2 regions of the Dongia sp. P2_B8 genome follow, and region 2 is predicted to be linked to the other one. Evidence: predicted binding sites of a transcription regulator. Region 2 holds the regulator's gene; the other holds the start of a gene.

Region 1 (15,110 bases), on a different contig from region 2:
GGGCAGCGTACCACCCAGCCCCTTGCGATATTGTTCCGAGATCACAATGGGTACCGCCAGTTCGCGTGCCGCCTGGATCAGAATGCCACAGCGATTCTCGATCATCGCCGCGTCCAGGATTGCAGGGGCCAAACGCTCCTGCATGTCAACGATTAATAATTGAGAATTATCGACATTCATCAACATAACAATCTCCCAGAACCTGCGATTTTGACGGCATTTCCTCAAGCATATCGCCCCGTCGACATTGACAAAAGCCAGCTTCCGACTATATTCCCCGCCAGGTATGCGGCGGTCGCCACGGGAGCCGAGGGCGGCCGTTTTGCTTGTGAGATCGGCATCCATTTTTTCGAGACATCATGGTTTTTTCCGATCTGGGGCTCAGCCCCGAGCTTATCCGCGCGGTCACCGAAGCCGGCTACATTGAACCCACGCCGATTCAGGCGCAGGCCATTCCGACGGTGCTGATGGGTCGCGACGTGCTGGGCTGTGCCCAGACCGGCACCGGCAAGACGGCCGGATTCACGCTGCCGATGATCGACATTCTGGCGAACGGCCGCGCCAAGGCGCGTATGCCACGGTCGCTGATCGTCGAGCCGACGCGCGAACTCGCCGCTCAGGTGGCGCAAAATTTCGAGAAGTACGGCAAGTATCACAACCTCAACCACGCACTCATCATCGGCGGCGAAGGCTTTGCCGATCAGGAAGCGAAGTTGATGCGCGGCGTTGACGTCCTCATCGCGACGCCGGGCCGCCTGCTTGACCTCTTTGAGCGTGGCAAGATCCTGCTCATCGACGTGAAGATCCTGGTGATCGACGAAGCCGATCGCATGCTCGACATGGGCTTCATTCCTGATGTTGAGCGCATCGTCAGCCTGCTGCCCAAAATTCGTCAGACGCTGTTTTTCTCGGCCACGATGGCCCCGGAAATCCGCCGTCTGTCCGATCAGTTCCTGATGAACCCAAAAGAGATCACGGTTTCGGCACCCGCCAGTACGGCCACGACCGTGACCCAGGGCATGATCGTCGTCAACGATATGGACAAGCGCGAAGCGTTGCGCCGCCTCATCCGTGCTGAGAATGTCGGCAACGCGTTGATTTTCTGCAACCGCAAGGTCGACGTCGACATCCTCTACAAATCGCTGACCAAGCACGGCTTCAAGGCCGTGCGCCTGCATGGCGACTTGGCGCAGTCCGCACGTAGCGAGACGCTTGAGATGTTCAAGCGCGGCGAAGCTTCGCTGATGGTTTGCAGCGACGTTGCTGCCCGCGGCATCGACATCGCCGGCCTCACTCATGTGTTCAACTTCGACACACCGATTCATGCCGAAGATTATGTGCATCGCATCGGTCGCACGGGCCGCGCCGGCAAAGAAGGCCGCGCGTTCACCTTTGCGACGCCCGATGACGGCAAGAACATTGCCGCTATCGTCAAGCTGATCGGTAAGGAAATCCCGACCATCACCATCGACGGTATCGAATCGCAGCCGTTCGGCGAAGGTGACGGTCGACGCGGCCGTGGCCGCGGTCGTGGTGCACCTGCTGGCCGGACCGATCGCGGCCGCGGTGGCAAGGATCGTGGCCGCCACGGCGATCGTCCGCAGCGCGAAGATCGCCCCCATCAAGGGATGGACGGGCATACTGCGGAAGAATCGATCGCAGCCATACCGGTCGCTGATCTCGAGCAGCCGGTTACGGTGCTTGATGTCCAGAGCAACGGTACCGCACCGGCCGAGAAAAAGGCCCGCGCGCCGCGCCGCCGTCGCGGCAGCAAGAAGGATGGTGAGACGCCGAACACGGAAGCCGTGATCGATGCCGCGATCCCGCATCCGACAGACTCACTGCACCGTCACGACGTGCTGGAAGCCAGCACGGCCTTGCCTGTGGCACTAGACCCGGCAACGCCAGTGGTCGTTCATCCGCGCGACCAGAAGGCCCTGCTACCGGTCCAGCCGCACGAAAATCGGCATCAGCGTCGCGCCAACTCGAAGCCACATCATGAAGAAGAAGCGATGATTGCCGGCCACGGCTTTGGCGATCATCTGCCGGCCTTCCTGCGCCGTCCGGTTCGTCTGCCGGCAGGTGACCGTCGCACGGGCAAGTAAGCGGCGTCCTCGCCGCCTTACTTCATCAAACGCGTTGGGCTGAGTTCGCCGGCAGCTTCCAGAATCGGCTGACCGATGATGGCCAGATGCGAATTGATGCGCTTCAAATCGCGCAAGATGTCGAGATGCAGGCTGCTGGTCTGAATGCTTTCGATCCGGCCCGAGCGTAAACGCGACAGATGGTTCTCCGCAGCACTGCGCTCCATTTCACGAAACAGCCGCTTCTCCTCGAACAATTGGCGCGCCAGCTTGATGTCCCCGGACATGAAGACATTCATGGCAAGTTCAAGGTTGTGCGTCAGGCGTTCGTGCAGCTGATCAAGCTCCTGCGTTCCCTCGGGCGAGAATTTGAGCTGGTACTTCACCTTCTTCGAGGCAAGCTCCATCAGATTCTTGTCAACGATATCGCCAATATGTTCGAGATTGGTGATGAGCGTGATGAGATCAACGACCTTCTTCTGATCGGCCGGGTCCATCAGTTCGCGGCTGACACCCGTGAGATAAAGCTTGATCGCTTCATTTAGGCGGTCGATCTGCGTATCGAGATCGCTCACCTGCTTGATGAGGCGCCGATCGTCGGAGCGGAAAACCGCCAGCGACTGACGCAACATCTGCCCGACGAGATCCCCCATGCGCAGCGCTTCGCGACCGGCATTGGCGAGTGCGATGGTCGGCTGGTCGATCGGCCCCTGCGACAGGTAGCGCGGCTTTCCCGGGTCGTCGACGCCGGCCTGGTCGGGCAGCAAGCGTGCCGTCAGTCGCGCGATCGGTCCGGTAAAGCCTATGAAAAGCAGAGCCAGGGCCAGGTTGAAAGCTACATGGTAATTGAGTGCCTGGCGCGCTGGCGCTGCCTCAAGCATCGCCAGATAAGGCTGCACGAGCCCGATCAGCGGTACTGCCAGAAACACGCCGATCACACGGAACAGCAGATTGCCAAGCGGGACTCGCCGTGCCTCCGGTGGTTCGCCGGCCGTTGCCAGGATGGGCATGACGGCGCTTCCAAGATTGGCGCCAAGAACGAGGGCAAGACCAAGATCGACTGGCACCATCGCCTTCGCCATGAAGCTGATCACCAGCAGCACAACGGCTAGGCTGGACGTCGAGAGCACGGTGAGGGCAGCTCCAACCAGGACGCCGAAGACCGGAGCGTCGCTCATCAATTGCAGGATCTGTGGCAGGAGCGGCGCATCCCGGATCGGCTCTGCCGCATCCGTGATGAGATGCAGCCCCAACAACGCGATACCCAGACCGACGATGGCACGCCCCAGGTCGCGGACCTTGGAATCTTCGAGCTTGTTGAACATCACCCAGCCAATGACGATCAGCAGAGGTGATATCCAGCCGACTTTGAATGAATAGGCCTGCGCCACCAGGCTGGTGCCAAGATCCGCGCCCAGCATGACTGCAAGTGCCCCGCCCGTCGTCACCAGCTTCCGCGACGCAAAGGACGAAGACAGCAGTGCCGTGGCGCTGGAGGATTGCAGCAGACAGGTGATGCCCAAGCCCGACAGAAAGGCCGTGAAGCGGTTGTTCGTGGCCCGGCTGAGATATTGACGCAACTGCGCGCCATAGGCCCGCAGGACGCCCGTCCGCACCATGCGCAAGCCCCAGAGCAATAGCGCCGCCGCGCCAAACAGATTCAGCAGAAAGATCATCCTGGTCCCGCCTCGACTCGCTTGCGTCCCGATTTATGTCATCAAATTGTAACATAAAGGGTTAACGGCCGCCGATGTCAGCCTGGAACCGACTTCTATCCCGGCGCTTGCGCCAGTATGGCGGCTGAAAGAAATGCGCCGCCATACCGAGCGCCAACGCTGCGAATGCCCGCAACCTGACTAAATGATGCCTTCTGCCTTTGCCGCAAACTGCTCCAGCAATTGCACCGCATAACCGGTCCCGCCGGCCGGACATGTGGATCGATCCTTGCCGGCAAATTCGCGCCCAGCGATATCAAGATGCGCCCACGGGCGATCTTCCACAAATTGCTTCAGCAAAGCGGCGGCATGCGGGGCATCACCGGATTCTGAATCCTCGGCATGATGCTTGATGTCGGCAATGCGCGATTCAAGATGCTCGTCATAGACCTTGTCGAGCGGCATGCGCCAAAGACGTTCGCCGACCGCCTGCCCCGCCGCCGTCAATTGCTGGGCCAAGTGATCGTCATTGGCAAAGATGCCGGCAAACACGGTTCCAAGCGCCGCTTGGATCGAATAGGTCAGAGTCGCGAGATCGACAATCGATTTCGGTTTGAAACGCGATGCCGTGTAATAGAGCGCATCGATGAGAACCAGGCGCCCTTCGGCATCGGTGTCGATCATCTCGATGGTCCGGCCGGCCAGCGTCTTGACGATATCGCCCGGTTTGAAAGCTGTCCCAGACGGCATGTTCTCGACCAGACCAACGACCCCCACGACATTGACCTTGGCCTTGCGCGCCGCCAGGGCGTGAATGAGACCTACGACCGCGGCACCACCCGCCATGTCACCCTTCATGTCGTACATGGCACCAGAGCGCTTGATGCACAGGCCACCTGAATCGAAGCAAACACCTTTGCCGACAAAAGCGAGTGGCCCCTCGCCTTTCACTGCCTTTGCCCCGCTATACTGCAATACCAGCAGACGCGGCGGTTTGGCCGACCCTTTGCCAACCGACAGCAACGCATTCAGTCCAAGCTTGGCCATCTGCTTTTCATCGAGCGCTTCGACCTTCACACCGAGCTTGGCAAGCGCTTTGGCGCGCTCAACGAAGCTCTCGGGATAGAGCTCATTGGGTGGTTCGTTGGTGAGGTCGCGGGCCAGCGCCACGCCGTTGGCAACCGCGCCGAGGCGGACCATGACCTTCTCTGCGTCAGCAGGCTTCGACGTCACCAAGGTCAGGCCGGAAAGCGGCTTTCCCTTATCGGGCTTGGGGGCGGTCAGAAAGCGATCGAAGCGGTAATTGCGCAATTGCGCGCCCAGCGCCAGTTCGCCGGCCAGCGCCGCTTCATCGAGTTTGCTGCCCTTGACCGGATCGACGAGCAAGGTCGCCTCAGTCTCAAATTCCTTGACGAGATGGGCCGCGAGCGATCCGCCGGCTTCGCGCAGCGACAGGGCGTCTACCTCTTTCGCAGCACCCAGGCCGAGCAGGATGACACGGCGCGCCTGGGTACCGGTCGGCACCAGCAGGTCAGTGAGTTCCCCCTTCTTGCCCTTGAAGCGTGGCAAAGCAAGGCTTCGCTGCAGTGCGCCTGAGAGTGCCTTATCCAAAGCCTCGCCACGTGGGCCGAGCTTGCCGCCCTCGGCAATCAGCACGACCAGGACGGCGGCGCCAGCCGCCGGTTTGGCCACAAAGTCGATTTTCATCAGGGGATTCCTCTAAATCTTCAATTCAGGTGGTCGCAGCTATCAGGCCTTTTTCCCGGTTTTCCCGGATCGCAAAGGCCATCAGTCCAGCCAGAATAGCCAAGCCGAAGGCTGCAAGCCAAACCCAATCATACTTCGCCGACCAATCGAAGATGCGCGCGGCCAGGAATACGCCGGTAGCGCCCCCCAGGGCATGGCCCGCTGACAGCAACCCCATAGCCAGCCCCATGACCTTGAGACCGAGATGGCTGGCCACCAGGCTGGCCGTCGGTGGCACGGTCGAATAATCGAACACACCGAAGACGACGGCAAAACCGAACAGCAGATCGATATCCTTAGCGGCAACCAGCAGGATGAGAAAGCTGAAGGCGCGCGCGATGTAGATGGCACCCAGCAGAAGCGGCCGGTTCATGCGGTCCGTCAGCCAACCGGCAAACACCATGCCGGCCAGATTGATCGCCGACAGAAGACCATAGGCTAGAGCGCTCTCCTGGGGCGGAAATCCGCAGGTGGCGGCGAAGGGCAGAAAATGCGTTTCGATGACGCCGGTAGTCGTGAAGCCGCAGATGAAGAAACTCCAGAACAGCAATTGGAATGTGCCGCTCTTGGCCAACCTGGCCAGCCGGATCGGCAGACTCTCCAGTGCTTCTTTCTTGCGCACCGATTTTCCGGCACCTTCCTTGCGCAGCAAGAAGAACACGATTGGCGACAATGCCAGACAGGCGAATCCCAGGACGACATAGCTGGCGCGCCAGCCAAAAGCCGCGAGGATGAGGGCCACGATCGGCACGAACAGGAACTGCCCGGCGGAGGATCCCGAGGTCGCGATGCCAACCGCCAGGCCCTGCCGTTCGCTGAAACGATAGCTGACGGCGGTCGAGACGACATGCGTCGCAACGGTACCGAACCCGATCGCCCCGAGCAGACTATAGGCCAGATAGAATTGCCAGGCATTCTGCACCGTGCTGGTGCCGAGCATGCCAGCGCCCAGCGCTATGAGGCCGAAGCCCAAGAGCAGGCGTGCGCCGAATTTGTCCACGAGATTGCCGGCGAAGGGCGCAACAATCGCCATGATCACGAGTGCCCAGGCAGCCGCGTCAGACACGCCCGTGCGCGTCCAGCCGAGTTCCAGCTCCATCGGCGCCATGGCAAGGCCGATGTTGGCCCGCGCCGAAAATCCGATGGACAAAGCGGTGAAACCCAGACCGACGACCAACCAGTCAAGCACGCTCTGGCGGCCGACAACGCCGGTACCCACATTTCGCCCACGCATGACACACCCCTGTTTCAGGGGCGCGTCCGTCTTGTAATCGACTAGCCCAGCGCCCCAACGGTGTGGATGATACCCGAACTCAGGCGCCTGACCAGCGTATAGAGGCCGGCGATCGGGCTGAAGATCGCCTGGTGCTCGCGCTCATAGGTCTGGTGCCAATCCCCCACATAAGTCGAGGCTTCTCCGAAATCGCCTTCGAACTTCAATTGTTCGACCTTGGGAAAGATGGTGTTGAGCTTGCGCATGGCATCATCGATTTCGAGATGGAAGATCTTCGAAACAAGCTGCTGCCTGTTGATATTGTGCTGGTCTGAAAAGTCCGGAATGTGGGCCGTCAACGTGAAGATCCGCATGATGAGGGCAATCCGCAGCCCATGGAGCAGCCGCAAGTCCATGCGCACTTCATCACTGATCTTGGCCTGCGGCAGCCCCACCAGCGCGAACCCTTCGCGCAAATCAAGCATATCGCGCTGGAACACGCGATAGATCTTAGCAAGCTTTTCATAGACTCTGTCGCCTTCGAGATGCTCGGCGACATGGCGCAGTTCTATGGCATGCGCCGGATCCTTGGCCTGATAAGCACGCGACAGCCACTGCCCAGGATCGAACAGATCGACATAGCATTTCAGCGCTTCGAGATCCGTAAACGCCAGCGCCCAGTCCACCATGCCCATCAAGCGACGGCATCGCGGCGAAGATTGATAAAGCCGCTGGAACCGCTCCGGATCGCGCGCAATCGCCTGCCCTACGCCACCAACCGTGTTGGCGAGCAGACCTAGTTGCTGCAGAATTCCGTTATGCGGAATGGCGCGCATCTGGCTGGGATGGGTGAGGTTGACGCGCTGCGCCAAGCCTTCATGCTCGCGCTTTACCGGGCGTGACCCGCTGATGAACAGCAAATTGCCGCCGAATGTATCCAGCAAGGCAGCGTAGGCCGGATCGTTCATCACCTCCTCGTTGAAGCGGCGAATGGTGATGAAGAATTCTTTTACATAGTCCTCATCCTGCCGGTAGGCGGGATCGGATTCGACATCGTCGGTGGGAATCGGCAGCATGTATTCGAGAATGCGAGTCACCGATGCCAAGGCAACATCCGGCGTGATGAAATAGAGATAACCGTCGCCACCTTGGAAGCTTGCCTCCTCCTTCACACGGATGCCGGCCTGGGCGAAATTCTGGCGACTGACGGGCGAGGCGACGTATTCCAGCCGGGCCCGGAAATCTTCCGGATGCCCACCGCGGCCAATCGATTCACCATGGGTGTCAAAAATGACCAGTTCGACATCGTCGAATCCGCGCTGGCGCATCAGTTCTGCGAGCTTCAAGCGCAACCATTCGACGGAAATGGCCGCCACCGTCTGGCCGAGATGCCGGCCGGCATCAGAAAATCCGGTCTGGATGCAAAGTCGCCCACGCTGACGCACATAGGCCGCGAAGGCCGGATTCTGCAGGCATTCGTCAATCACGCGAATGCCGCGTTCGAAGGCCTTGGTGGTTTCGAACAAGGGTGAAATGTCGACCTTGCCGGCAACCCCAAACAACTTGGCGAAATAGAGCGCCGCCAGCAGCGTCAACGGCGTTTCTGTTTCGGCGATCAGGAAACGCACTGGCACCGTGGCGTCGATATACTTCAGCATCTTCGCCACGATCATGAAGAGCCGCTTGGCCGACGTGCGCTCCGCCAGGATCGAGGCGAAATTGATCTGCACCGGCTTTACATTCAGCAGCAGCTTGGTGATAGCGGCGATGTAGGAGCGCTTGTGCGCCGGATCGTCTGGCGCTGCTTCCATGTCGATCAACTTGCGGATCGCGTTGTGAATCTGGACGGCATTGAGGCGCACATGAGTATGCGCCATGCCCAGGCCATGATTGGCAATTTCGGCCCGCAACACAATCAGCTTGCGCCGCTGTTCAGGCTTCTTGGAGAGACCGAGGGCCTGGTCGATCAGTTCCAGCAACTGCGCAGAATCGATCAGGCGCAGCTCACGCCCGTCATGCATGCGCTTGGCGATACGACGCACTTCCTCGGCCCAGGCCAAGGGCGCCTCGCCTTCCTTCTTGCCACCTTGAAAAACTTCGATCTCGTCCTCAGCCTCCTTGATCGCCAGCGCCAGGCGGCTTTCAAGCAGTTCAAGGAGGTGCATCAAATTGACATCGCTGCGCTTTGACTCGATCCCGCTACGCAGTTCTTCAACCAGCGTCACATAGCGCTGCAGCTGTAGCACTTGGATCTTGAGGCGCGTGAAGAGGGTATCGCTCCATTTGATGTCGGACCGCCCATCAAGGTCATATCCAACCCAACTCGCGACCGTCATCAGGCGCGGTGAAAGCAGCTCCCATTGATCCGGGTAATGTTCGGCAGCAACATCCAAAGAAATTTCATAGGCCCGCCGCAGGGCAACGTGGATATTGGCGATGGCCGCGACGGACATGTCGTATTCGTAGGTAAGATCGAGCTTCTCCGGCGGACGATGTTCGACGGCCCGCGCGTCGTTTAGGATTTTGCGGCGCCGCGCTGCAGTCACCTTCTCGCCGTCAGCCGTGCGTCCGACACCAAGCTCGGCCAGCAAGCGCACCATCTCATGCGATTGGCTGAAGGTCGGGTGACCAGTGATGACAATGCCGAACAATTCGCGCTCGACGGCTGCCTTGTAGCTTTCAAATGAGATCCGGCTCGCTTTGCTCTTGCCGCCGCCCGGGCGCCTTGAACCGGCGGCCAGTGCCTGGAAGACCTCGCGCAGGCGCTGTTCATTGCGCTTGGGATCGCTTTCGCCCAGATAGTGATTGAGCCGCTCTGCACGGTGTTCAAAACCGGATACGGTCAACTCCTGGATCAGAGTCTCGACCCCACCCAATGTCAGCTTGCCATTCTCAAGGCGCTTGCCGACTTCCAGAGCCAGAAGCTTCACCGAATTGCCGAACGGGTTGCGCTCGCGCAAGGTTGCAAGATCGCCAAACGCGGTCTTCAGCTCGCGCTCTGCCTTCGCGGCATCGAAGCTGCGTTCTGCCGGAAACATGCGATCGAGTGGCTTCAGCCCAGCCTCCAGGGCCGCACCTTTCGCCGAAGGCTTGCGAGCCGCCGCTTTGACCCGCAAAGCAGCCGCATCTCCAGCTCGCGACTTTGCCCGCTTTGCCGTGGTCATCTAAGCCTCCAACTCATGAATAGTCTTGCGCCGAACGCTTAGAGTACAGCGCTCGGCGCAACCGCAAAAGAACTTTTGTGCAGTGCAATAATAGAATTCTAGGCGCTTTGGCGAAGTGCCTCCAGCGCAGTCTGGCCGAGTTCGGCCGGACTGGGTGTAATCCTGATGCCGGCCGCCTGCAGCGCCTCGATCTTTTCCGCGGCACTTTCCCCGCCGCCGGAAACGATCGCCCCGGCATGGCCCATGCGCCGGCCCGCTGGCGCCGCCTTACCAGCAATGAAGCCGACCACCGGTTTCTTGCGCTTTTCCCGTTTCAGGAATTCCGCCGCCTCAATTTCCGGGGTGCCACCGATCTCACCTATCATGATGATGGCTTCGGTCTGGTCGTCGCCTAGGAACAGTTCCAGAATATCGAGGAAGCTCGAACCGTTGACCGGATCGCCGCCGATGCCCACGACCGTCGACTGTCCCAATCCGACCGCTGTCGTCTGCGTCGCGGCTTCGTAGGACAGCGTCCCTGACCTGGAAACGATGCCGATCCTGCCTGGCTTGTGCACATAGCCTGGCATGATGCCCATCTTGCACTGATCGGGCGTGATGATGCCGGGGCAGTTCGGGCCGATGACACGGGACTTCGTACCCTTCAGCTCCTTGCGGACCCGCGCCATGTCATGAACCGGGATGCCGTCGGTGATGGCCACGATGATCTCGATACCCGCGTCGATCGCTTCCATGATCGAATCCATGGCATAGATCGGCGGCACATAGATTGCTGTCGCATTGGCGCCGGTCTTCGCACGCGCCTCAAGCACGGTATTAAAGACTGGCAACCCAAGATGCGAGCTGCCGCCCTTGCCTGGCGTCACGCCGCCAACCATGCGCGTGCCATAATCCATGGCTTGCTGCGAATGGAAGGTACCCTGGGTACCTGTGAAGCCCTGGCAGATGACCTTGGTGTCTTTGTTGACGAGAATAGCCACGGCTCATGCCCTCCCGGCTGCAACGATTTTGGGTGCCGCATCTTTCGATCGTGTCGCGGCTACGATCTTCTGGGCCGCATCGGCAAGGGTTGTCGCAGTGATGATCGGCAGGCCAGATTTTTCCAGGATCTCGCGTCCCAGCTGCACGTTGGTGCCCTCAAGCCGCACCACCAGGGGCCGGTCGAGACCGACTTCCTTGGCAGCGCCGACGATGCCTTCGGCAATCGAATTGCACCGCATCATCCCACCAAAGACATTCACCAGAATGCCGCGGACGCCAGGATCGTTGAAAATGAGTTTGAAGGCGCAGGCGACGCGCTCCTTGGTCGCAGCGCCGGCGATATCCATGAAGTTCGCGGGCTGGCCGCCAAAATGCTGGATGATATCCATCGTCGCCATGGCGAGACCGGCACCGTTGACCATGCACCCGATATCGCCATCCAGCTTGACATAGTTGAGATCGTGGCGCGCCGCTTCGAGCTCCAGCGGGTCGACCTCATTGTCGTCGCGCAGATCCTGAATGTCGCTGTGCCGGAACAGCGCGTTGTCGTCGAAGATCATCTTGCAATCGAGCGCCACCAAGCGGCCGACACCTGTCACGACCAGCGGATTGATCTCGATCATTACAGCGTCGAGGCTGCGGAAGGCCTTGTTGACAGCCATCACCAGGCGCACAAATTTATGCACCTCGCGTTCCTTGAGACCCAGCGCAAATGCCACCTGCCGCGCCTGGAACGCCCGCATAGGTGTTGCCGGCTGCATGTCCAGACGGATGATCTTGTCCGGATGGTGGGCCGCCACTTCTTCGATATCCATGCCACCTTCGGTGGAGGCAATCAGCGTGACCCCGCCCGTCGCACGATTGATCAACTGCGCCACGTAAAGTTCGCGGGCAATGTCGCTCGCCTGCTCGATATAGATTTTCCGCACCAGACGACCTTCCGGTCCGGTCTGATGGGTAACCAGCTTCATGCCAAGCATCTGGTCTGCGTTCGCAACGACTTCCTTGATCGACTTGCAAATCTTGACACCGCCGGCCTTGCCGCGGCCACCGGCATGAATCTGTGCCTTCACCACCCAGGTGGGGCCGTCCAGTTCTTCGGCGATAGATTCCGCTTCGACCAGGTTGTGCGCGACATCGCCACGCGGCACCGGCACCCCAAATCGTCGCAGCAGCTGCTTTGCCTGATACTCATGAATGTTCATGGACGCTTCTCCCCTCATTCTTGCCTGCGCATTTTGGCCCAACTCCCCGGCATTTCATCTTGGACTTCAGGCCAAGATGTGCGGAGCGGTGGCACTCAGAGCGCGACGTTTCGTCTCAATTGGATGGCAGATGCTGCGTTCAGCAGGCCGATTGACCAAGCGGTCGGAAATTTCTCCGACCCCCGCGTCCGGCATGCGATCACTCTGGTCGCATGGGCGGATGACGACTGCTTGTATGCGCTTGCGCGCGTGTCCGGTCGTTCGTCCAGGTGCTCATTGGCACCCACATTCATCTTATCGCTGCAGGCCTTTGCCACTGTTCCAGATTCGACTAGCATGATTGCGAAAACGTCACGAGTCGGTTGCACGCGAGAAACATGCATAAACGCTTGATGAATCGGGTAAGTCGCGGCGGCGCGATGACAACGCTAACAAGCGCGTTGTTGTTGTTGACCGCTTGTGCAGATAGGCTTGAAGCGCCGCAGGTAGAGCCCCGCTACTCGAACGTCTTCCTCGACATCAACGGCCCGAATACAGCGCGCCCGTCGGCCTACACCGACATGACATGTGTTCCCTATGCGCGGATGATGTCCGGCCTCAACCTCCGCGGCGACGCCTATACCTGGTGGAATGCAGCCAACGGGGTCTATCAGCGAGGCGCTGCCCCCGCCCCTGGCGCGGTTCTGGTGCTGGCGCAAACGAGCCGGCTGCGCAGCGGCCATGTTGCCGTCGTGCGACAGGTGATCAGCTCGCGCGAAATTCTGGTCGACCATGCGAACTGGATTCCGGGCCAAGTCACCAGCGGCCAGAGCGTCTACGACGTCTCGCCCAACAATGACTGGACCATGCCGCGCTTTTATAATGCGGAGGCCGGCGTCTATGGCAGCGTCTATCCGGCCTACGGCTTCATCTACAGGGTCGCAGCCGGCAGCGCACCGGCTCCTATCGCATCCATGGGCAGCGGAACGTCACAGACCGGGCAAGACTGGATTCCGCCGCAATAACCCGCGCTGCTGAAGATCGACAATGGTATCGCGCAACGACTGCTCCAGCGGCCGGCACTGCCAGTTGAGCTCGGTCCGCGCCTTGCGGCAGTCGAATGCCATGGACGACCGCGCCAACCGCACGCCGGTAAGGGGCGCCAGCGGCGGTTTCTTCGTGACGTTGGCAATCCCCTCGCTGACCAAGGCGGATACATAGGCCAGCCAATAGGGCACCCGCCGGCGCGGCATGGCAAGCCCGGTCAAACGTTCCAGCTCTGCCAATAGATGCTGGAGGTTGAGATTTTCGTGGCCAAGGATATACCGCTGGCCCACCCGCCCCTGCTCGGCCGCCAATAGGTGGCCAAGAGCTGCATCCCGCGCATCGACCAGGTTGAAATCGCAATCGAGATAGGCTGGCGTCGTACCGTTGAGAAAACCCAGGATCATCTTGGTCGGTGGGGTGAGCAGGAAATCGCCCGGGCCGATCGGCATGGTCGGATTGACGATCACCAGTGGCAGGCCGCCATCGGCCGCCGCCTGCGCCGCTTCTTCGGCGCGGAATTTGGACTGGCAATAGGGGCCGGGCACATCGTCAACCGAATGCCGCACGGATTCGTCGATAAGCGCATTCTGTGACGTCCGCGGCGCATTGATGTTCTTCAGGATTGATTCGGTCGAGGTATAGACGAACCGGCTCACCCGTGCTGCCGCGGCTGCCTCGATCACCCGGCAAGTGCCCTCATAGTTCACCTCGTGAAAGGTCGCAGGATCGGCTGCCCAAAGATTGGGATTCGCAGCCAGGTGAAAGACCCGGTCGACGCCGGCACTGGCCCGCGCGAGGACCGCCTTGTCCTGGATCGAGCCCTGGCGCAGCTCGACATTGGCCGGTAACGGCATGGTAGCCGAGGCTGGCCAATCGCGCAGATCAAGAACGCGCACGCGATCACCACGCGCGCTCAGCAGCGAGACCAGATGACGGCCCATGAAGCCACAACCGCCCGTCACCAGGGACAGGGGCGCCTCGCGCGTTCCCTCGTGCGCTACCGGAGCGACCATGTAAACTCCATTACCATGCGCCTCATCCACTCCATCGCGCCGATTGCGTTCGGCATGCTTTTTGCCGCCGCGGCCCCAATTCAGGTTGAGGCCGAACAACTGACTGATTCTGAGGCGGCACGCTATATTCGCACCCTGTTCGACGCAACCCTGCAAGGTGACCGTCAGGGTCCGAGTGACGGCCTGGCCAATCATTGCCCGGACATTGAAGCTGTCGGGCGTTTTGCTGCCGACCAGCTGTGGCAATTACTTTCGAATGCCGAGCGCCAGAACTTCAATCAGGCCTTCTGCCACCTGGCGGGCACCGCGGTCAGTCGCCTGCGGGACATGTTCCCCGGGCTGCAGTTGGCGATTGTCGAAAGCAGGCCAGCGCCACAGGACATGGTCTCGGTCCATGGCTGGGTGATGACCCGGGATGGCCGGCAATGGCCCGTGGATTGGCTGGTCGCAGGCCCCTCTGACCAACCACATCTCGCCGATCTGCGCATTTTGGACGTCTCTCTCGGCATCTTCCTGCGCAGTCTCGCGATCCTGGAATGGCCGGGCAATGCCCCGAAATCCCTGACCCCCGGCCAAATCCTGCGTCCTTGGGGCGACGCTCTCGACCGGGCATTGCCACCTCACCGCGGCGCGGCGCCCAGGTGACTTGCCGCCCCTGGTCTGCTATGTAGCGAAACCCGGGGGATATCTCATCGATACACTACTAAGGCATTGAACATGTTTCGCTATTTTGCACGGATCATGATCCTACTCGGCCTGCTCCTGGGCGTCCCCATGGCGGCCTCTGCCCATGCCATCATCGTCACCGCGCAGCCGGCATCAGATAGCGTCACAACCGGTCCGGATGTGGATGTCGTATTCACCTTCAATGTCCGTATCGATGGCGAGCGCTCGAAGCTTACGCTGACACGGCCCGATGGCACGGCGGCTGATATCGCCCTCATTCCAAATGCGAATCCCGCTGTCCTTGCCGGTCACGTCTCTGGCCTGGTGTCGGGCAGCTATTCGATCCGCTGGCAGGTC
Region 2 (15,110 bases):
TTGCCCGGGCGCTCGGCGAATCGGCACCGCTGCTGATGATCGGCATGGTGGCCTTCATCGTCGACGTGCCGCATGGCCCGACCGATCCGGCGACTGTCCTGCCGGTGCAGATCTACCTCTGGGCCGACAGCCCGGAGCGTGCCTTTATCGAAAAGACCAGCGCCGGCATCATGGTGCTGCTGGCCTTCCTCATTTCCATGAACGCTATCGCCATCTTTGTTCGCCGCAAATTCGAGCGGCGCTGGTAGGATCTCATGAACGCAATCTCTCCCACACTCGCGAAGATGCATGGCCGCAAGGTGACCGTGCATTACGGTTCCAAGCAGGCGCTGTTCGACGTCGATCTCGACGTGCCGGAACGCATGGTGACGGCACTGATCGGCCCGTCGGGTTGCGGCAAATCGACTTTCCTGCGCTGCCTCAACCGCATGAATGACGTTATCGACGGCTGCAAGGTGGGTGGCGAGATCACCCTCGACGGCCAGGACATTTACGACCAGAAGCTCGACGTCGTGATGCTGCGGGCGCGCATCGGTATGGTGTTCCAGAAGCCGAACCCGTTCCCGAAATCGATCTACGACAATGTGGCTTACGGGCCGCGCATCCACGGCATGGCCGGGACCAAGGGCGAACTCGACGAAATCGTGCGGGGTAGCCTGGAGAAGGCCGGCCTCTGGAAAGAGGTCAAGGAGCGCCTGGACCAGCCGGGAACCGGCCTTTCGGGCGGTCAGCAGCAGCGCCTGTGCATCGCCCGCGCCATTGCCGTCAGCCCGGAAGTCATCCTGATGGATGAGCCCTGCTCGGCCCTCGACCCTATCGCCACGGCCAAGATCGAGGAGCTGATTGACGAGCTTCGCGAGAATTTCACCATCGTCATCGTCACCCATTCCATGCAGCAGGCCGCCCGGGTCAGCCAAAAGACCGCATTTTTTCATCTCGGACAATTGATCGAATGGGGCGATACTGAACAGATCTTCACCAGCCCGAAGGACGAACGGACCCAGGGCTATATCACCGGCCGGTTCGGCTGAGGAGCAATTGATGATGCCGCAAAAAGCCCCCGACCATATCGTCAAGAGCTTCGACGAAGAATTGCGCCGCCTGCGCGAGCAGATCCTGGCCATGGGCGGTCGTGCCGAAGCGCAGTTGGCCGATGCCATCAATGCGCTGGCCAAGCGCGACTCCGACAAGGCTGTTCGTGTCATCGAAAGCGATAAAGGGATCGACGCCATCGAAATGACGGTGGCGCAGGACTCGCTCAAGATCCTGGCACTTCGTCAGCCGATGGCCAAGGATCTGCGCGAGGTTGTGGCGGCGATCAAGATCTCGTCCGATATCGAGCGCATCGGCGACTATGCCAAGAACATCGCCAAGCGTACCCTGCAACTGAACCAGCAGGCACCTTTGAAGCCCACGGGCTCGATCCCGCGCATGGGCGACCTTGCTATCAAGCTGATCAATGCGGTCCTCTCGGCCTATGCCAATGACGATGCGGAAGGGCTGATTGCTGCCTGGCGCTCGGACGAGAGCATCGACGAGATGTATAACTCGCTGTTCCGCGAACTTCTCACCTACATGATGGAAGATCCGCGCAATATCGGTGCCTCGACCCATCTGCTGTTCATCGCCAAGAACATCGAACGGATTGGCGATCACGCCACCAACATCGCCGAAACGGTGCACTTCCTGGTCCATGGCAAACCCATCGACGAGACGCGCCCCAAGGGAGATACGACCAATGTTGCGATCAATGGCTGAACGCCCCCGCCGGGCGGATGCGCCCCGGGGCGAGGTTACGACCGACCAGCGCGCCAAACCGGTGGTGCTGGTGGTCGAGGACGAGCCGGCCTTGCTCACGCTCCTCAAATACAATCTTGAAGCCGAAGGCTACCGGGTCGTTGAAGCGACCAACGGTGAAGATGCGCTGGTCAAGGCTCGGGAAGAAACGCCCGACCTCATCCTCCTAGATTGGATGCTGCCGCTGGTCTCCGGCATCGAAGTCTGCCGACAGATCCGTCGTACGCCGGACCTGAAATCCGCAGCCATCATCATGCTGACCGCCAAGGGCGAGGAAGCCGACAAAATCCGGGGCCTGGAAACCGGCGCCGATGATTACGTGACGAAGCCGTTCAGCCCCTCCGAGCTGATGGCGCGGGCCAAGGCAGCGCTTCGCCGGGCCCGGCCGCAATCGGGCGAAGAGAACCTCATCTATGCCGATCTCGAGATGGATCTCGCGACCCACCGGGTGCGCCGCGACAATCGCGACCTGCATCTGGGGCCGACGGAGTTCCGCCTGCTGAAATTCCTCATGGAAAATCAGGGCCGCGTCTTCTCGCGCGAGCAATTGCTGGACCATGTCTGGGGCCGCGACATCTATGTCGAACCGAGGACGGTCGACGTCCATATCCGCCGCTTGCGCAAGGCGATCAACATCGACGGCATGCCGGATCTTATCCGCACCGTGCGGTCGGCCGGCTACGCGCTCGATATCGAGGATTGAGTTGCTGACCGCGGCTCGTCTGCCATGTCTAACGAGCTCTTCTCATTTTACCCGTCATCCCCGGGCTTGACCCGGGGATCAAGATCAGCCGCCTAGCCGTCGCAGGCAGATCCCCGGGTCAAGCCCGGGGATGACGACAGAAAGTGTGGCTTCGATCTGTCCTTACCCGCCCTTGGTCGTCGCCACATAAACACCGTCCCAATCCTCGGGCGGCGGGGCCGCGATGAACTGGGCGATGCGGGCTTCATACATGTCGTAGAATCTGGCGAGGTGGTCTGGGGCCGCCTCGCGCGCCAGCGCCAGCGCTGCCTTGGCTGCCGACCAGGCCTGTCCGCGATAAGCCGCCAGCATCGCATCATGGGCACCTTTGAGCCCAAGGAAGCTATTGGTCTTGGCCACACTCTCATCGCCGAGGCCGGTAAAGATGCGCACCGGCACGTTCTTGCCCTTGACCCGCACTTGATCGAGTTCCAGCAGCGCGAAATCCGGGACGGTGGCGGCGGTTTCTTCACCAATCACCAGATCGACAAAATAGGCCGGTGACAGGCTTTCCAAGCGCGACGCAGTATTCACGGTATCGCCCAGCACCGAATAGTCGAAGCGCTGGTCGGACCCCATGTTGCCGACGCAACAGATGCCGGAATTGAGGCCCATGCCGATCTTGATCTCGATCAGCTTGTCACCGGTACGGGCGGATTCCGCGGCAAAAAGCTGATTGATACGGACAAGTTCGGCGCGCATGTCATAAGCGGCGAGGATGGCCATGCGGCCATGCGGCTCGACATCAATGGGCGCATTCCAGAACGCCATGATGCAATCGCCGATATATTTGTCGATGGTGCCCTGGCGGTTTTGAATGACCCGCGTCATGGGCGTGAGAAAGCTGTTGATGACGGTGGTCAGGCGCTGGGGGTCCAACCCCTCCGAAAGCTTGGTGAAGCCGCGAATATCGCTAAACATCACGGTGAGTTCACGCAGCTCGCCGCCCAATTTCAGCTTCTCGGGATTCTTGGAGAGTTGATCGACCAGGATCGGCGACAGGTACCGCGAGAAGGCCCCGCGCACATGCGCTTTCTCCCGCTCGGTACGGATAAAGCCGATAAGAGTCGCGGTAACAAAAATCAGAAAGGCAGCTCCTGCCGGATAGAGTGGATCGAGCAGGAATCCTTGAGTTCGGAACAGATAATAGGATGTACCAAAGGAGCCGAAAATCGCCACGACGGCGATTGCCAGGCCGAGGATCGCTGCGCGCCGCTGTGCCAGGACGATGAGAACGATACCGAACACGCCGAGAGCTACAAACTCCAGGCCAAAGGCCCAATCCGGACGATGTAGATAAACGCCGCTGAAAATCTGCTCGGCGATCTGGGTATGTATCTCGACGCCGGTTGTCGATTCGGCGTTCGGCGTCGGTTTGTAGTCGCGCAGGCCCTCGACCGAGCTGCCGATGAAAATGATACGCCCTGCAACGATGCTGGGGTCAAAATCGGGCTCCATCAGGTCGGCCAGCGAAAAAAAACGAGCAGGCTGATGACCGCTGTCATAGAGCAGGACTGCGCCATTGGGTGTTGTCGGTATGATGGCCTGCCCGATCTTGACGACCGAGATGCCGGTATGTTCCCCGAAGGAAAGAACCCCGCTGGCACCCGAGGATTTCACGGCATATGTGCTTTGCCCCTGTGCCAGGCGCAACGTTTCGGCGGCAAGAGAGGGATAGAATGGTGTCGGATTGCTGGGGTCCGGGAGTTGGAGGAACAAAGATATCTGCCGGATCGTGCCATCAAAATCCGGGTCGGCATTGACTGAACCGACGCCGATCGCAACTTGCTCGAGCATCGGCAAGGACGAGACCCAGTAGCGCCAGGGTGAGATGAAACGTCCCGGACTGTCACCGCCGAAGACAAAACCGGCCTTGCGCATCGGCAAGATTTGCGGGCGTTGTGGGTCGCTGTTCAAGGCGGCAAAAGGGACGATGGTGGGAATCTTGGCAATGGCATCGGCCAGGATCTGATCGGGGTCCGGCAGGGTTGCCATGATCTGGCGTGCTGCGTCAAAACTCGAGTCTGTGGGAAGGTTGTCGGCTACAGCTTTGGGCGCCGTGCGATCCGGTTCGGCGTAGATGATATCAAGGGCGACCACTGCCGCACCGAGTTCCCGCAATCGATCAATAATTTTGGCCATTTGCGCCCGGGACCAAGGCCATTGACCAAATCGGTTCAGGCTCTTTTCGTCGATATCGCCGATGCGGATTGGCAGGGTTTCGTCATAGGGGCGTGGATCGATGCGCTGATATGTGTCGAATACGATGTTGCGCAACTGTTGCAGGGGCATCGGGTCTTGGTGGCGCAAGACAAGTGCCGCCAATAGCAGCAGCAAGGGAATGACAACACCCTCGATCCGCCCGAACTTGAAACCGGCAAACAACTTCATGACTGACGCGCTTCCCCCGAAATGCCGTCAACTCTAGCATTGGTGGGGAAGAACGCAAAAGAGCCGCTAAGCTAACGTCTTGCGAATAGTCTCCGCCGCTACGACGCCGCTGTTATAGGCACCGTGCGCCGTTGAGAAGCCGTCGGTTGAGGTGGCCTCGCCGGCGAAGAACAGGCGATTGTCGATGGGTTGGGCGAGTTCGGCGCGGGCTTCGCCGCCGCCGGGCTTCAGCACGGAATAGGCGCCGAGATGCCAGGGGTCGGTGACCCAATTGGTGGCCTTGGCCGCTGCGATCTCCTTCAAGATATCGGTGCCGCAGATCCTGGCGAGGAGGGATTTGGCCTCGGCGATGGCGGCCTCCGACCCCTGGGCAAAGAGATCGCGGGCGAAATCGCCACTGGCAAACATGGTGGCCATCGGCCGGTCGAAGGGGCGCATCAGGAAGCCCGCCGTGGGTGCATTATCCCAATTGAGCATGGCGAAATGCGGATCGAGGCCGGTGAAGACATCGCGTTTCAGCCACAGGCCGACTTTTTCCGCCTGGCCCATGTCGATACGGCCGATAGCGCTTTGCTTCCAATCGGGGAGCAGCGGGAAGAATTTGATGCGCTCCGCCTGCAGGATTGCGATCGATACGGTCACCAGCACGGCGCGGCAGAAGATCATGCCCTTGGCCGTGCCGACCATGATCTCCTTTTCGCCCCAATCGACGGATTTCACCGGGCAGTTGAGGTTGACCTCGAGATCCTCGCCATCGCGCTGGATAAGGGCACCGTAGCCGTCTTCGACCGGCCAATCCTCCTCGGTAAAGCGGAAGCGCGACGTATCGTAGGTCGAGACGGTTTCCGGGGATGCAGCCATGTAGCCGGTATAGGCACGGCGGATGAGGGCGCCCCAGGGGTCATCGGCGGCGATGAAATCAGCGGCCGGCAGGTCCTGCCCGGCCTGGCCCGCCGTTGCGACCCGGTCATAGAAGCCTGCAAGATCGCTGCCGAACTGGCTCACCAGCTGGTCGTTGAGCCACCAGGTGCCGTCATGGATGCGATAGTTGAAATTGCTGCGGCGATAGCGGAAACCCAGGCGGTCGGCGATTTTCGTATAGGGATTGATGCTGGCGGCATGAAGCCATTGGCAGCCCATGTCGAAGGGTTCGGGAAAGCTCGCGGTATCGGTGTGCCCGCGGCCACCGATGCGGCCCGCGGCCTCCACGATCTCGATATTGAGCCCCGCGTTGAGGGCGGCTCTGGCAGCCGCCAGTCCCGCGGCCCCAGCGCCGATGATGACCAGGTCACATGAGGATTGCATGGCGCGAGATTAGCGGAGTGAATTGGCGCGGGCTAGTCCGGACCTTTATTTGGCTAACGCCGCCACGATGGTGTTGACTGCATCGACGCCGCTCTGGCGGGCGCCATGGGCGGTCGTGAAGGCATCCGGTGAGCTGGCCTCGCCGGCGAAAAACAATCTGTCGTCAATGGGCCGGGCCAGTTCCGCCCTAGCCTCGCCGCCGCCGGGCGACAGCACAGAATAGGCGCCGCGCACCCAGGGATTGGTGACCCATTGCGTTGCCTTGGCGGTCACGACATCGCGGGCGATATCGGTGCCGAAGACATCTCCCAGCAGCTTTTTCGCCTCGGCAATGGCTGCTTCTTCGCCCTGCGCGAAGAGATCGCGGGCAAAATGGGCGGCGGCAAAAAGGGTGATCATCGGCCGGCCATAGGGCTTCACCTGGAAGGCGGCATCCGGTGCATCCGGCCCGTTCGGCAGGGCGAAATGCATGTCGATCCCGGGGCAGGGGTCGCGCTTCAGCCAAAAGCCAACCTTCTCGGCATAGCCCATCTCGATGCGGTCGATCGCGTGGCGCTTCCAGTCCGGCAGCCGCGGAAAGAATTTCGGTCGGTCTTCCTTGAGGATCGAGATCGGCACGGTCACCAGCGCGGCGCGGCAGAAGATCATGCCGTTGGAGGTCCCCACCATGATCTCCGATCCGCCCCAATCGATGGATTTCACCGGGCAATTGAGGTGGACGAGGACATGGGCATAGGTGGCGGCGATCAGCGCGCCATAGCCGCTTTCGACCGGCCAATCCTCCTGCGTGTTGTTGTAGCGGCCGGTATCGAGGGCTGACGAATGCTCTGGGGAAGCGGCGAGATAGCCCGCATAATCGCGGGCGAACAGCCGTGCCCAGGGATTGTTCTGGTCGATGAAGGTGGCAGCTGCCCAGTCATCGCCGGCGAGGGCTCCTGCCTTGATCCTCTCGTAGGTCGCGTGGACGAAGGCCCAGTATTCCTCGGTGGCGTCGTCGTCGAGCCACCCCTTGCATTCATGGATGCGGATGTTGGACGGCGTCTTCCAATAGCGGAAGCCGCGCTTGTCGGCCTCCTCCCGGAACGCGTTGATGCTGGCGGAATGCAGCCACTGACAGCCATGGTCGAAGGGGGCGGGCAGGCTCACTGTGTCGGTAAAGGCGCGACCGCCGATGCGGTCCATTGCCTCCAGCAATTCGACATTCAGCCCGGCCTTGATCGCGGCATCGGCGGCGGCGAGACCGGCAGCACCGGCGCCAATGATGACAAGATCGCACGATGTTTGCATGGGGCGCAGATTAGCGGAGAGAGTTGTTGGCGGCTAGTAGTCCAAATTTAATACGTCATCCCCGGGCGCAGACCCGGGGATTCACTGCAGCAGTTGAGAGTGTGGATGCCCGGATCAAGTCCGGGCATGACGAAATTACTAGCCCACCACGTTGGTCCACACCACGACTGTCTCGGCCTTGGTGATGTTGGCGAAGCGGTGCGGGGTCTGGCTTTTGAAGCGGAAAGAATCTCCGGTCTTCAAATGGAAGGTACGGTCTTCGACCTCGAGCAGCATCTCGCCAGCCATGACATAGCCGCCTTCCTCGCCCTTATGGGTATAGAGCTCAGGCCCTGATGAACCACCGGGAGCGATGGTAACCAGGTAGATCTCCAGCGCACCGGCGGCGGCGGGGGTGAGAAGTTCCTTCTGCACGCCGCTGGTATTGAGGCTCAGGACCCGCCTGCCCTGGGCGCGGACGATGCGGCCCAGTTCCTCGACCGGCGGATACTCGCCCTCATGAAACAGCTGCGACATCGGTACGTTGAAGACTTCGGAGAGGCGCCGGAGCGAGCGCATGGTGGGCGAGGTGATGCCGCGCTCGATCTGGCTGAGCGCGCCGACCGACAGGCCGCAGCGCTCGGCCAGCTGTTCCAGCGACAGGTCATGCATCTTGCGAAGCCCGCGCAAATGCTGGCCCAGCCACAGATCGGCGATCTTGGTCGGCGGGACAGCGGTTCCGGCGGCGGGCCCAGAGGCGGCGGCGGCCTTCCGGGCGGCAGATGGGCGCTTTGAGGCGGCTGGCTTGGCGATTGATCTTGGCATGCCTGCAATCGGGTTAAAGCTGTGGCGGGTTAAAGCTGCGGGACGATTTGGGGCTGGTTGCATGAAGTAGGGTGGAGTTCAGAACATTTCAGTGAAAATAGTCAACTGATTTTTCATTTTTCTGTTGACGGCCTCTGGCGCCACCCGTGATGCTAACCCCCTGCCGAGGCCGGGGTTGCGGTGGTTGTTGCAGCTCCACTCGCGCTAAACAGGGAGATAAAAATGATCCAGAAGACACTGGGACCAAAGGCACTGGGTATCGCGGCATGTGTGCTCATGGTGACGCTGAGCAGCGCCGCTTTTGCCGACGGCAAGATCGTCATCTCCAATTGGGACGGCTATATGCCGAAGGACCTGCTGGAGAATTTCACCAAGGAAACCGGCATCCAGGCCGAAATGACGGTCCATGCCACCAATGAAGAAATCATGGGCAAGGTCGTGGCTTCGGGCGGCAAAGGCTATGACGTGCTGTTCGTGTCCGGCCAGTTCGGCGAAGCGCTCCACAAGCTGGGTTTGGCTGCCGATCTTGATCACGCCAAGATCCCCAATCTTGCCAATCTTTACCCTGAGGCGATGCAGCTCAGCCACGATGTGGGCCTTAAATATTCCGTGCCCTATGCCTGGGGCACCACCGGCCTTTGCTATCGCAGCGACGTCGTCACCACGGCGCCGACCAGCTGGAACGATTTGCTGAAGCCCGCCGACGCCATCAAGGGCAAGACCACCATGCTGGCGACCGATCGTTGGCTGATGATGCCGGCCTTGCTGGCGCTGGGCTATTCGGTCAATACCGTCAATGAAGAAGAAATCGCCAAGGCGAAGGCGCAGCTCATCGAAACCAAGAAAACGCTGCTCACCTATGACGACACCACCTTCTACCAGAAGCTGGTGTCGGGCGAGGCGGCAATGGTCGAGGCCTGGGATGGCTGGTGCAACTACGGCATCGCCGAAAACGCCGCCATCAAATACGTCATCCCCAAGGAAGGCAGCGACATGTGGGTCGATACCATGGTGGTGACGAGCGCCTCAGAGAACAAGGAAGCGGCCGAAGCCTTCATCAACTATGTGCTGAAGCCGGATGTGCACCGCTGGGTGGCGGAGAACATCCTCTACAAAGTGCCGAACAAGGCGGCCATGGAGGCGCTCGATCCCAAGCTCATCGAGCAATATCCCAATCTCGGCATCACGCCCGCCGAACTGCTGAAGTTCGAGCAGCTGCGCGACCTTGGCGAAGGCCAGAAATTGTGGTCGAAGACAGTGACTGAAATCACCAGCGCAAACTAAGCTTCTTTGTTGCGTGGCGGGGCCTGTAACGGGTCCCGCCATTTTTCTGTTTCAGGATCATCATGGTTGTTTCACGCCGCATCGTGCTGACGGGGCCGGGCATTGCCTGGATCATGTTGTTGCTGGTGGTTCCCTGCGCGCTGCTGCTGGTGAATTCCTTCTTCGAGCGCGGCATCTATGGCGGCATCGATTATATCTTCACCTTTGAGAATTATGTGCGCGCCATCGATCCGCTCTATGCCGAGATCTTCTGGAATTCGGCGCGGGTTGCACTCATCACGACCTTGATCTCCTTGGCGCTGGGCTATCCAGCGGCCTATCGCATAGCGCTCATGCCAAAGCGCCGGCAGATGGCGTACCTTATCCTGGTCATGCTGCCATTGTGGAGCAACTACCTGATCCGTACCTATGCCTGGATGGTGCTGTTGAACGGCGAGGGGCTGATCAACCGGACGCTTATCGGCATGGGGCTGATCGATGCGCCGCTGCCGCTGCTCTATAATGATTTTGCCATCATCACCGGCCTGACCTATGCCTATGTGCCGTTCATGATCCTGGCCCTCTTCAGCTCGATCTCGAAGCTGGCACCGGAACTGCGCGAGGCATCGACGGATCTTGGCGCCAGCCCATTGATGACCTTCTGGCGGGTGACCCTGCCGCTGACCTTGCCCGGTATTGCCGCGGGCTCGGTCTTCGTGTTCGTGCTCTCGATCGGCAATTTCGTGACGCCGGACCTGCTGGGCGGCGGCAAGCGTACGATGATCGGCAATCTCATCTATGACCAGTTCCTGACGGCGCGCGACTGGCCGTTCGGCTCGGCCATCGCGGCCATCGTCATCGGTGTCATGATGCTGCTCCTCACCATCCAGGCGGTGCTGATCAACCGCCGAGACCGGGAGGAGCGCGCCGGATGATTGCCCGCAACCCGATCCAGGCCTGGTTGAGTTCGCATCTTTTCCTGGTCTACGTCTTCCTCTATGGCCCGATCCTGGTGCTGGTGGCTCTGTCTTTCAACAAATCCGGCATGCCCAATGTCTGGACCGGTTTTTCCTTGGAATGGTACGGCAGGCTCTTTGCCAACCAGAAGATCATCGCTTCCGTCAGCAACTCTCTGCTGATCGCCACCCTTGCCACCCTGATCTCGACGGTGATCGGCACGCTGCTCGCCATGGGCCTGGAGGAGCGCCGCCCACGGGTGGCGACCGAGGCGCTTATCGCCGCCCCCATGATCATCCCCGATATCGTGATGGCGATCAGCCTGCTCAGCTTCTATTCATTGATCAAGCTGACCCTCGGGGTGCATTCGATCGTGCTCAGCCATTCGGCCTTCATGATCTCCTTCGTCTGCGCCGTGGTGCGCACGCGCTTCAAGCATTTCGACCGCTCGATCATCGAAGCCTCGATCGATCTTGGCGCCAGCGAGTTCACCACTTTCCGCCGGGTAACGCTCCCGGTCATCGCGCCCGGCGTGATCGCAGCTGCCTTGCTCGGCTTCACGCTTTCCTTCGACGAATTCATCATCGCCTATTTCACCAGCGGGCCCAGTTCCGCTTCTATCACCTTTCCCATGCAGATTTACGCCATGATCCGATTCGGTGTGACGCCGGACGTCAATGCGGTGGCCACCATCGTGATGCTCGTCTCCTTCTTTCTCATCTTCCTCTCGCAACGCATCAACCGCGAGGTGGAAGCATGAGCGCTCTGCTGGAAGTCGTGGGCGTCTCGAAGAGCTTCGGCGAGGTTGCCGCGGTCGACAATCTATCCTTGAGCGTCGGTGGAGACGAATTCTTCGCCTTGTTGGGGCCATCCGGCTGCGGCAAGACCACGCTCTTGCGCATGATCGCCGGCTTCGAGCAGCCGGATCAGGGGCGCATCCTGCTGGACGGCGCCGACATCACCAACATCAAGGCCAATCGCCGGCCGATCAATCTCATGTTCCAATCCTACGCGCTGTTTCCACATATGACGGTCTCTGCCAACGTCGCCTATGGGCTGGAGATGGAGGGGTTGCGCGGCGCTGAGCTTGAGGCGCGCGTGGGTGCGGTGCTGGAGATGGTGCAATTGTCTGCCTTGGCAAAGCGTAAGCCGGGGCAATTGTCAGGCGGGCAGAAGCAGCGCGTCGCCTTGGCGCGTGCTTTAGTGAAGCGGCCGAAATTGCTGCTGCTCGACGAGCCCTTGGGTGCTCTGGACAAGAAACTGCGCGAGCAGATGCAGATCGAGCTCAAACGCCTGCAGCAGGAAACCGGCATCGCCTTCCTGGTTGTCACCCATGACCAGGAAGAGGCGCTCACCATGGCAGACCGCATTGCCCTGTTGCGCCAGGGCCGCATCGCACAGCTGGACGAACCGCGGGCACTCTATGAGCGGCCCAACAGCCGGTTCGTCGCCGACTTCATCGGCCAGATGAATTTCCTTGAGGGATCGCGCGGCGCAAATGGATTCGAGGTGCCTGGGTTGGGCGTGTTCGGCGCTGGCAATATCGATGATGTGCCGATGGGTGCCGGTGGCTCGCTCGCCGTGCGGCCGGAACGTGTCGTGGTGCAGGAAATGGAATTTGCCGGCGCCATCGCGGCGACGGTCGAAGGCCTTGCCTATCTCGGCCAGGACCTGATCCTGCATCTCAATCTGCCGGATCAAGCCAAGCCGCTGGTGGCGCGTCTCCATGCGGCCAACCCGATCACCACTCATGTAGCGCGGGGCAACCGGCTTTGGTGCGGCTGGCCGGCGGCCAACAGTTTGATATTGTCCGACTAGAATTGGTTCCCAGGGAGAATTTTCCATGAGCAAAGGCAAAACCATCGTCCTGTTTCCGGAGGCCGCGTTCGGTCCGGCGCTCAATTGCGTCGGCATCGCCCAGCGCCTGCGCCAGATGGGGCACAACCCGGTCTTCGTGTGTGACAAGGGTTTCAAGGGTGTCTTTGAAAAATATGGGTTCGAGGAGAATCTGGTCGACATGTCAGGTGGCATGTCGGACGAAGAGATCGCGAAATTCTGGGCCAATTTCATCGCCGAGAAGCAGCCGCATTTCCGCCTGTCCCCCATCGATCAGCTGCCGACCTATGTCATTCCGGTCTGGGAGGCGATCGTCGATTCTGCCGTGATCGCGGAAGAGGGCTTGAACGCACATCTGCAGCGCATCAAGCCGGATCTGGTCGCCGTCGACAATGTGATCCTGTTTCCGGCCATCAAGAAAGCCGGTTGTCCCTGGGTCCGCATCATCTCCTGTTCGGAAAACGAAATCCCGGATCCGGATATTCCACCGCATCTCTCCGGCTGCCATGAGAACGACAAGGCCGGCTTCAAGGCGTTCGAGGATCGTTTCCTCGATCTGGTGAAGCCGGTGCATGCACGCTTCAACGAGTTTCTGGCGAAGCAGGGCGAGAAATCCTATGCCCTGGGTGAGTTCTTCGAAGCCAGCCCGACCATGAACCTGCTGCTCTATCCGAAGCCCTTGGCCTTCAAGCGCCGGACACCGCTCGATCCAAAGCGCTTCCAGTATCTCGAAGGCTGCGTCCGCGATGAAGGCGTCTATACTGTGCCGACCTTCAGCATCCATAACGACAAGCCGCTGATCTACGTTTCCTATGGCTCGCTGGGGGCGGCCGACGTCGATCTCTATAAGAATCTCATCAAGGCCTTTGTCAAGCTGCCCTATCGGTTCCTGATGAATGTCGGCGACTATATCGGCGAGTATCAAGACGTGCCGGGCAATGTGCATCTGGAAAGCTGGTACCCGCAGCCGGCTGTCATCCCCCATGTCGATCTCTTCATCCATCATGGCGGCAACAACAGCTTCAACGAGGCGCTGTTCTTCGGGAAGCCGGCGATCATCATGCCGTTCTGCTGGGACGGTCTCGACAATGCGGCGCGCATTCACGATACCGGCTATGGCGACCAGCTGCCGCGCTATACGTGGACCGAAGGGCAACTCGCGGAGATGATCGCGCGTCTTCTGGCGGACAAGGGCATGAAGCAGCGCCTCAACGAGGTCGCCAAGCACATGCAGGCGGCCAAGGGCACCGAGAAGGCTGCCAACATCCTCGCTGAGATCGCGACCACGGGGAGTTTCAAGCCGTGACATCGAAGCTCGATTCTTCGGCGCCGCATATCTATAACGCGCTCACCTTCGACGATCTCGCCGATTGGGGCGAGCAGCCGGATTGCCTGGCAGGACCATCGCGCTCATCCGGCCGGCTTCTGTTCAAGCGCCCGGATGCCAGTGTTGGCGGCAATTCGCCGGAAACAGGCCTCTGGGTCGTGACGCCGGGGAAATGGCCGCTTGCCATTCCACGCGACGAATTCTGTCATTTCATCAGTGGCCGCGCCACCTATGTGCGCGACGATGGCGAAGTCATCGAGGTCAAGCCCGGCACCTGTGTCCACTTCACTGCCGGCTGGACCGGCATCTGCACGGTTCATGAGACCCTGCGGAACGTCTATATGCTGCGATAGGAGTATGCATCCCGTGACCACACCCGTGATCTACAATCCGAAATCCGTGACCGAGGTCAAGGATTGGGGCCCGATCCCGACCATGATCGAAGGCCAATCCATGACCTCTGGCGTCCTGCTGCACAAGGGCCCAAATGGCGAGAACGAGACCGGCATCTGGATCTGCACGCCGGGCTTCTGGAACTGCCATGTGACGCGCGACGAGTTCTGCCATTTCATGCTCGGGCGCTGCACCTATACCCATGAGAGCGGCGAAGTGATCGAGATCTATCCCGACACGATCGCCTTCTTCCCGCAGGATTGGAAGGGCACCTGCCGGGTCCATGAGACGGTGCGCAAAGTTTATATGATTCGGTAGCCGCTCTCATAGAGGTAGAGCATTATCATGACCACCTTCGATCCATCCGCCGGCCAGATTTTCGTCGCCAATGACTATGTGGCGGCGCCGGGTGCGCCTTTGACTGAGGTGAAGAATCCGGCCGATCTCTCGACGGTGGGGCGGATCGCACAATGTACGCCAGCTTCATTGGATGCGGTGTTGAGCCAGGCGCGGGCGGCGCAGAAGGAATGGGCGGCATTGGATGGCAAGAGCAGGGCAGCCGCCCTGCATAAGCTTGCCGATGCCATGGCGGCAGCGACCGCTGGACCGGCTGCCGAACTGATGACTCTGGAGATGGGCAAGCCGTTCACCGAATCCGTCGGCGAGCTGATGAATGTCGGCCCCATCTTCCGCTATTTCGCTGAACTGGCGCGGGAGGATGGGGGCTTTGTGGCGGCACCCACGGCGCCGAATTCCACGCAATATGCACGTTGGTATCCCTACGGCGTGACGGCGCACATCGTGCCCTACAATTTTCCGATCATTCTGATGGCATTTACCGTGGCGGCTTCGCTTGCCGCCGGCAATGCCGTGGTGATCAAACCGGCGCCGGCGACATCCTTGTCGACACTGGCCTTCATGGAACATTTCAAGGTGCTGCCGGCGGGCCTAGTCTCCTGCGTCACCGGCGGTGTCGATACGGCAAAGGCGCTCATCCAGGACGATCGC

What was found. Region 2 encodes PhoB, which activates phosphate uptake and scavenging genes when phosphate is short. Its sites were predicted from a motif close to TNTCATAAAACTGTCA; they were not measured.
Region 1: AC1DWZ_RS22750 (Na/Pi cotransporter family protein) is a predicted target of PhoB. The motif match lies at 3,797-3,812, and genes of this name have one in related genera.

What each region holds. Positions count from the first base shown of each region.
Region 1 is NZ_JBFUDM010000009.1:364,474-379,583, reverse strand. It holds gene AC1DWZ_RS22760 (hydrolase) at 1-186, opposite strand, end outside; gene AC1DWZ_RS22755 (DEAD/DEAH box helicase) at 360-2,105, shown strand; gene AC1DWZ_RS22750 (Na/Pi cotransporter family protein) at 2,123-3,760, opposite strand; gene AC1DWZ_RS22745 (leucyl aminopeptidase) at 3,941-5,446, opposite strand; gene AC1DWZ_RS22740 (MFS transporter) at 5,472-6,719, opposite strand; gene AC1DWZ_RS22735 (phosphoenolpyruvate carboxylase) at 6,761-9,862, opposite strand; gene sucD (succinate--CoA ligase subunit alpha) at 9,961-10,842, opposite strand; gene sucC (ADP-forming succinate--CoA ligase subunit beta) at 10,846-12,048, opposite strand; gene AC1DWZ_RS22720 (CHAP domain-containing protein) at 12,468-13,052, shown strand; gene AC1DWZ_RS22715 (NAD-dependent epimerase/dehydratase family protein) at 13,017-14,087, opposite strand; gene AC1DWZ_RS22710 (ABC transporter substrate-binding protein) at 14,103-14,732, shown strand; gene AC1DWZ_RS22705 (copper resistance CopC family protein) at 14,805-15,110, shown strand, end outside.
Region 2 is NZ_JBFUDM010000007.1:187,391-202,500, reverse strand. It holds gene pstA (phosphate ABC transporter permease PstA) at 1-248, shown strand, start outside; gene pstB (phosphate ABC transporter ATP-binding protein PstB) at 255-1,031, shown strand; gene phoU (phosphate signaling complex protein PhoU) at 1,042-1,758, shown strand; gene phoB (phosphate regulon transcriptional regulator PhoB) at 1,739-2,500, shown strand; gene AC1DWZ_RS19575 (CHASE2 domain-containing protein) at 2,663-4,930, opposite strand; gene AC1DWZ_RS19570 (flavin monoamine oxidase family protein) at 4,997-6,235, opposite strand; gene AC1DWZ_RS19565 (flavin monoamine oxidase family protein) at 6,281-7,522, opposite strand; gene AC1DWZ_RS19560 (cupin domain-containing protein) at 7,661-8,326, opposite strand; gene AC1DWZ_RS19555 (polyamine ABC transporter substrate-binding protein) at 8,549-9,610, shown strand; gene AC1DWZ_RS19550 (ABC transporter permease) at 9,673-10,524, shown strand; gene AC1DWZ_RS19545 (ABC transporter permease) at 10,521-11,306, shown strand; gene AC1DWZ_RS19540 (ABC transporter ATP-binding protein) at 11,303-12,364, shown strand; gene AC1DWZ_RS19535 (glycosyltransferase) at 12,390-13,688, shown strand; gene AC1DWZ_RS19530 (cupin domain-containing protein) at 13,685-14,062, shown strand; gene AC1DWZ_RS19525 (cupin domain-containing protein) at 14,076-14,420, shown strand; gene AC1DWZ_RS19520 (aldehyde dehydrogenase family protein) at 14,448-15,110, shown strand, end outside.